2 regions of the Sphingomonas sp. GW821-FHT10F09 genome follow, and region 2 is predicted to be linked to the other one. Evidence: riboswitches for the same ligand, from Rfam matches in the RefSeq annotation. Region 2 holds a riboswitch; the other holds the start of a gene.
The links. Region 2 has a riboswitch for glycine ahead of gcvT (glycine cleavage system aminomethyltransferase GcvT). Riboswitches for the same ligand answer to the same signal wherever they lie in the genome.
Positions count from the first base shown of each region.

Region 1 (3,404 bases), on a different contig from region 2:
GCGCAGCACCGGCGCACCGGTGCGATGCACACCGCCCGCTTGCCGCGGATGCGGCATACCATCTGACCGCCGCGGATGCGGCATATTCTCCGGACGCCGCGCACGCGCACGCGCGCCCTCGCTCGCCCGCGCCAGCACGCGTGCGCTCGCTTCCCCTAGGGTAAACGCCATCATCTTCCATCCCCTTGTGGGGCCGGGACCGGAGACGAAAAAATCCGTGGCGCGAAACGCGCATCCTTGAACCGGATTGGGTTCGGAGCTATTTGGAAAGCCGTGACCTGCTAAGTTTCACGTGTCGGGCATTTGGCGATGCCTGCTCTCTTGAACAGCTCTTTTGGGATGCCCGGCCTTCGTGCCGGGCTTTCCTTTATGTGGTCACGGCCGCATCCTGAACATCGCCGCGGCCGGCATGGCCACGTGTGCCATCTTTTTGCAGCAATGATCCAACAGCGGAAGCGGCTACGGTTCGTGCTTTCGAGTATTTAAACCGAAAAAGTTCGTGCTTTCGAGTAACAATTGCCCCGCGATTCGTGCTTTCGAGTAACAATGCACGCCATTTCATTCGTGCTTTCGAGTAACAATTGCCCCGCACCCCGCGAATCAGCCCGCGACGTCGGGTTCCGACTCGACTGGTGTCCCGGCGGGTGATTCGGCATCGCCCGCGCCGCGGCCGGCGGTCGCGTCGTTGAGCGTCTGCAGCGCCGGCACATGGGGCCTCGGCATGATCACCACGCGCGCCTGCGGTGCGCGCCGGCCGCGGCGCGGCGTGGCATCGCCCCCCTCCCCCGCCGTCTCCTCGACCAGCTCGAGGTGGTAGTCGGGGATGCTGTCGGTCGCGACGATCTGTTTCAGCGCCGCCTTGAAGTTCGACAGCGGGTTCTGATAGCCGATCTGCAGCCGGAAGGTCGCCAGATCGATGTCGAGCCCGTCGCCCTCGCAGGTCGAGCGTGCGACTTCGTAGATCCGCCGCTCGATCGGCCCCAGCTGGAAATAGGCGGCGGCATAATCGAGCACGTGGCGATCGAGCAGGATCGCGCGGAACAGCCAGTCGCATAGCCGCACCTTGACCGCCTTCAGCCGGCGTTCGCCGCTCTTGGTCTTGGTATAATGGAGTTTTGCTTCGGAGAGCCACGAGAAGAAGCCCTCCTCCCCCTCCCCGCCCGCTTCGATATTGGTCTTAATCTGCGTGCCCTGCAGCCGCTCGAGCGCCTCCGACAGCCGCCCGTAGGAGCGCGCCGAATGGTTGCTGCCGGTGACCGAGAACAGGTCGTGCGCGGTGAAGATGAAATCCTGCTCGACATTCTCCCCCGCTTCCAGCTTCGCCGCCATCAGGCTTGCGATGTAGAGCACGATCTCCTTGTCGTAGATCGTCGCGACGCCGCTCGCCGAGGGGCGCACCTCGATCGACACGGTCGCATGGTCGTAGGTCAGCGGCTTCATCCACGCGTTTTTGGAGAGCGCGAAGAAGGGAAACGCCATCAGCGACCGCTCGCCGCGGATCTCGCCGTGCAGCGGGCTGTCGAGCAGGAACAGATCGCCCTGCGGGATGCCGGCAGGCTTGCCGGATGGCGCGGGCGTGGAGCGGGAAGAGGTGGTCGAACGGGGCATGGTCATTTCCTACTCGAAAGCACGAACTTTTGGCACCCCAAGCTGGATTACCGAGGGAAAAGGGGTGCCGACATCCATCAGTTCGTGCTTTCGAGTAGGAAATGCCGCAGCCGGCGATAAGCAGGCGTTCCGCGTATCACCTGTCGATCTGTCGACATGTCGAGAGCAGATGTCACGAGATGGCGGTTACATGCCATCCCGGTTGACATGTCTACATGTCCATTGACCGACATGATGCTCGGGGTGGCCCGCGCGATGCCCCTTGACCCGCGGGCTCCCGCCGACGGATACATCCGACCATCGATGTGGGAGAGACCGGGCGAACCCGGCGCCGAAGGAGCAACCGCCCCGGAAACTCTCAGGCCAAAGGACCACAGCGGCGCCAGACCCCTGGCTGTACATCTGGAGAGTGGCGCCACCCGGCGTCCGCCGACGGGATAACGATCTCAGGCGCAAGGGACAGATGGGGCATGCAGGCCGGCGACGCCGGCGGAAGGACCGCATGCACACCGATCCCGTCACCGCACCGCTCGACCGCGACCTCGATCGCCCGATCAGCGTCGCCGAACTGTTCACGATCGGCATCGGCCCGTCGAGTTCGCATACCGTCGGCCCGATGCGCGCCGCGTTCGACTTTGCGCAGCGCGTGGTGGGGCAAGGGGCGCCGCCCCCGGTCCGCACCACCTGCGACCTCTACGGCAGCCTCGCGCTGACTGGACGCGGTCATGCGACCGACACCGCCGCGATCCTCGGCCTGGCCGGCTGGGAGCCCGAGCGGCTCGATCCCGATACTGCGCCCGCGATCCTCGCCGATATCGCCGCGCGCGGGCAGCTGCTGCTCGCCGGCCACCATGGCATCGCCTTCGCCGACGCCGACATCGTCTTCCACCCGCGGCAGTTCCTGCCCGAACATCCCAACGGCATGACCCTCACCGCGACCCGCGCCGATGGAAGCATTCAGGCCGAAACCTATTTCTCGATCGGAGGCGGCGCGATCCTGCGCAAGGGCGCGCCGGTCGCCGCGACCAATGTCGCGGTCCGCTATCCCTTTACCTCCGGCGCCGATCTGCTCGTCCTTGGCGATGCGAGCGGCCTGTCGATCGCCGACATGGTCCGCGCCAACGAGGAGGCGTGGCGCACGCCGGTGGAGACCGACGCCTTCCTCGATGCGGTACGCGCGGCGATGAGCGCCTGCATCGACCGCGGCATCGCGCAGGAGGGCGTGCTACCCGGCGGCCTCAGGGTCCGGCGCCGTGCGCATGCGATCGCGCAGGGGCTGACCGGCGACGTCCCCGGCAGCAACCCGGCCGAGGTGTTCGAATGGGTCAGCCTGTGGGCGCTCGCGGTCAACGAGGAGAATGCCGCAGGCGGCCGCGTCGTCACCGCACCGACCAACGGCGCGGCCGGCGTGCTGCCGGCGGTGCTGCGCTTCTACGAGACGCTGGTCGCGCGCGATGCGTCGGCCGAGGCGCGGGGGGAGGGGGCTCGCACCTTCCTGCTCACCGCCGCGGCGATCGGCATGCTCTACAAGAAGCGCGCGTCGATCTCGGCCGCCGAGATGGGCTGCCAGGGCGAGGTCGGCGTCGCCTGCTCGATGGCGGCGGGCGCGCTCGCCGCGGTGCTCGGCGGCAGCAACCGCCAGATCGAGAATGCCGCCGAGATCGGCATGGAGCACAACCTCGGCCTCACCTGCGATCCGATCGGCGGGCTGGTGCAGATTCCCTGCATCGAGCGCAACACGATGGGCGCGGTCAAGGCGATCAACGCCGCCTATCTCGCGCTGCGCGGCGACGGCA
Region 1 covers NZ_JBXASI010000009.1:2,414-5,817, forward strand. Annotated here, with positions in the region: gene AC1RTO_RS18405 (helix-turn-helix domain-containing protein) at 1-174, opposite strand, end outside; gene AC1RTO_RS18410 (replication initiator protein A) at 601-1,608, opposite strand; glycine riboswitch at 1,905-1,992, shown strand; glycine riboswitch at 2,001-2,081, shown strand; gene AC1RTO_RS18415 (L-serine ammonia-lyase) at 2,111-3,404, shown strand, end outside.
Region 1: it holds a riboswitch for glycine, as region 2 does, so the genes downstream of both, AC1RTO_RS18415 (L-serine ammonia-lyase) here and gcvT (glycine cleavage system aminomethyltransferase GcvT) in region 2, are expected to answer to the same signal.

Region 2 (3,404 bases):
GCGCGAGCGCGGTCATGTGCCGCTCGACCGCCAGCTCGGACGCGTGGTTCGGCAGTCCGTGGACGGGGCCGTCGAGACGGGCGGATTCGGGCACGTCGACGAACAGGTCGTCGATGCTGGCGGCACCGATGACCGACAGCATCGCATCACGGTCGGGCTGGGTAAGCGGCAGGTAGCGCATCAATTACTCCCTAAACCCCTCCCCTTCGGGGGAGGAGCAAGGGGTGGGGGAGGTCTCATCGAGACCAGCGCCTGCGGACAGGCCCCACCCCGACCCCTCCCCCGAAGGAGAGGGGCAAAGACTTACAGCTTCGAGGCGAACGCCGCGTAGGCGGTTTCGTCCATCAGCGATTCGAGCTCCGACGGGTCGCTGAGCGTGATCTTGAAGAACCAGCCCTCGCCCTCGGCATCCGAATTGACCAGCGACGGGTCGTCGACCAGCGCCGCATTGCCCTCGATCACGTTGCCCGACACCGGCGAATAGACGTCCGACGCCGCCTTGACCGATTCGACCACCGCGGCCTCGTCGCCCTTGGCCAGCTGCTTGCCGTCTTCCGGCACGTCGACGAACACGATGTCGCCGAGCTGGCCCTGCGCATATTCGGAGATGCCGACGGTGCCGATGTCGCCATCCACGTCGACCCATTCGTGATCTTCGGTAAAGTAACGGCTCATCTCACTTGCCTCCCAGGATGTTCAAAGCTGCCGGACGTAGCGGTGGGGAACGAACGGCATCGGCACGACCGTCGCCGCATGGATCTTGCCGCGCTGGACCAGCTGCACGGCCGTGCCGGCGGCGGCGAGCGCGGTCGGGATATAGGCCATCGCGATCGGCGCGCCGACGCTGGGGGCGAAGCCGCCGCTGGTGACGCGGCCGATCACCGCACCATCCGCATCGACGACGCTCGCGCCCTCGCGCACCGGCTGGCGCCCGGCGACCGACAGGCCGACGCGCTTCACCGCGGCGCCGTCCGCACGCTCGGCGAGGATGCGCGCCGCACCGGCGAAGTCGGCGGCCTCACGGCGGCGCTTCGACAGCGCGAACCCAAGGTCGGCCATCACCGGCGTCGTCTCGGGATCGAGGTCGTGGCCATACAGCGGCAACCCCGCCTCGAGCCGCAGCGAGTCGCGCGCGCCGAGGCCGATCGGCTTCACTTCCGGCTCGGCACAGATCGCGTCGGCGAAGTCGGCGGCGGCCTCGGCGGGGATCGAGATCTCGACGCCATCCTCGCCGGTATAGCCCGAGCGGCTGATCCACAGCGCATGGCCGTTCCAGTCGAACGCGCCCGCGGTCATGAACACGAGGGTTTCGACGCCGGGGATCAGCCGCGCGACCGCGGCGACCGCCTTCGGCCCCTGCACCGCGAGCAGTGCCTGATCCTCCATCAGGTTCATCGTGATGGCGTCGGGCAGCACGTCGAGCAGATAGGACAGATCGTCATATTTGGTCGCGCCGTTGACGACGACGTAATAGCTCGCCTCGCCGAAGGGATGCGCGCCCTCCTCGGGCAGCCGCGTCGCCATCAGGTCGTCGAGGATGCCGCCCTCGTCGTTGAGCAGCAGCGAATAGCGGATTTTGGTGGGGCCGAGGCCGCCGATATCGCCCGGCAGCACCGCTTCGAGCGCCCTGGCGACGCCCGCCGCATCGATGCCGTCGCCGGTGAAGCCGACCTGGCCCATATGGCTGACGTCGAACAGGCCCGCCGATTCGCGCACCCACAGATGCTCGGCCATGATGCCGTCGTACTGGACGGGCATCTCATAGCCGGCGAACGGCACCATCCGGCCGCCGCGGGCGCGGTGCCAGGCGTCGAGCGGGAGTTGCAGGATCGCGGGCTCGTCGCCTTCGTTCAGGTCGTCGAGCGGGTCGGCCCCGACTAACGTCTCAGCGAGAATGTCTGGCAGCGTATCGCTCATCAACCGTCTCCAAAAAAGGCACGCGACCGAAGCGCGGCCGGGGGCCGCATCCGATCCGTCATACCCCCTCTGTCACGGTGACCTGAGAGCTTTGACCCGATGTCGCGAAACGCCGGGCTTACCCCTTCGGTGGCTCCTCAAAGGAACGCTTTCCAGAGTGTCGATGAGGCGGCGCGCGGTCCGTGGTGCCTGAGAGATTCCGGGGTGGTTGCTCCTTCGGCGGCCTCCTTGTGAAGAGGCTCTCTCCCGCGCGCGCCCATGCCGGTTGCCCGGCATCGACCCGGCGATCTGTGGCGGCGCAGCATGGCTTAGTCAATCGGGAAAGACGCCCATCCTACCCTCTCTCGCAGGGAGGGGCCGGGGGTGGGTCGCGTGCGCGCGATACGGACGCCGTCGAACGCGAGGCGAGCGGTACGCCCGGGCGTCACCAGCCCGCCGGACACCCACGCGTAACCGTCGTCATCCCCACGCAGGCGGGGATGACCAACGACGCGGAGGCTTACGCCGCGACCTTACCGCTGCGCGTTATACTTCAGCTGCTCGTCGGTCAGCTGGAACCCGACCAGCGCCTCGAAGCTCGCCCGCAGGACGGCGGACCGCACCTCGGGCCGCGACAGCGGATCGGTCGCGGCATCCTCGTCGCCCGCCTTGCGCTTGCGGGTCAGCTGTTCGCGCACCTCGTCGGGTAGCGTCGCCGCCGACCGCGCGATCTGCGTCGAGGCGGTGCCGCTCGCCTGCGCGCGTGCCTGCCCGGCGTCGAAGTGGATCGCGATCTGGCCCTTGCGCTTCGCCGTCACCGCCGACCCGCCGCGGACGATCGCGATATAATAAGGCAGCACGATATCGCGCGGACCGTCGGTGCGGGCGCGCCGCGCCGCGACGTCGAAGGTCACCGCGGTCGCGATCTGGTCGCCCGCGTCGTTGCAGGTGCCGCGCACGTTGGTCATGTTCGCCACCACGTCGATCGCGCTCGCATCGCGGCTGGTGACGGGATCGAACAGCGTGATGTCGCCGGTGCCGGCGGCGACGCCGACCGTCGGGCAGGCCGAGCGCACGGCGGTGATGCCGCCTTCCACGATCTCGCCCTTGCCGGCGCACCCGGAGAGGATCAGGCCGAGGGCGGTGAGGCCGAGAAGCGGAGTTTTCACGGAGACGCGTACCTTTGTCGAACGGACGGGATGCGGCGCCGGACGGCTCCGACGGTGCGGCACGCAGCATAGGAACCGGCTGTCGCGGGTGCAAGCAATCGCGTGCTCCCGCGCGCTTGCCCAATCGCGGACTTCCGCGCGCGCGTCCAATCGCGTAGGAGCGCTGCATCATGGCCTCTCTTTCCCAGGTGGACGGCGCGAAGCCGGTCCTCGAGCTGCTGATCGCAGCCCCCCGCGGCTTTTGCGCCGGCGTCGACCGCGCGATCCGCATCGTCGAACTCGCGATCGAAAAGCATGGCGCGCCCGTCTATGTCCGGCACGAGATCGTCCACAACAAGT
Region 2 covers NZ_JBXASI010000001.1:172,978-176,381, reverse strand. Annotated here, with positions in the region: gene gcvPA (aminomethyl-transferring glycine dehydrogenase subunit GcvPA) at 1-181, opposite strand, end outside; gene gcvH (glycine cleavage system protein GcvH) at 304-675, opposite strand; gene gcvT (glycine cleavage system aminomethyltransferase GcvT) at 697-1,917, opposite strand; glycine riboswitch at 1,977-2,083, opposite strand; glycine riboswitch at 2,084-2,176, opposite strand; gene AC1RTO_RS00750 (hypothetical protein) at 2,430-3,065, opposite strand; gene ispH (4-hydroxy-3-methylbut-2-enyl diphosphate reductase) at 3,236-3,404, shown strand, end outside.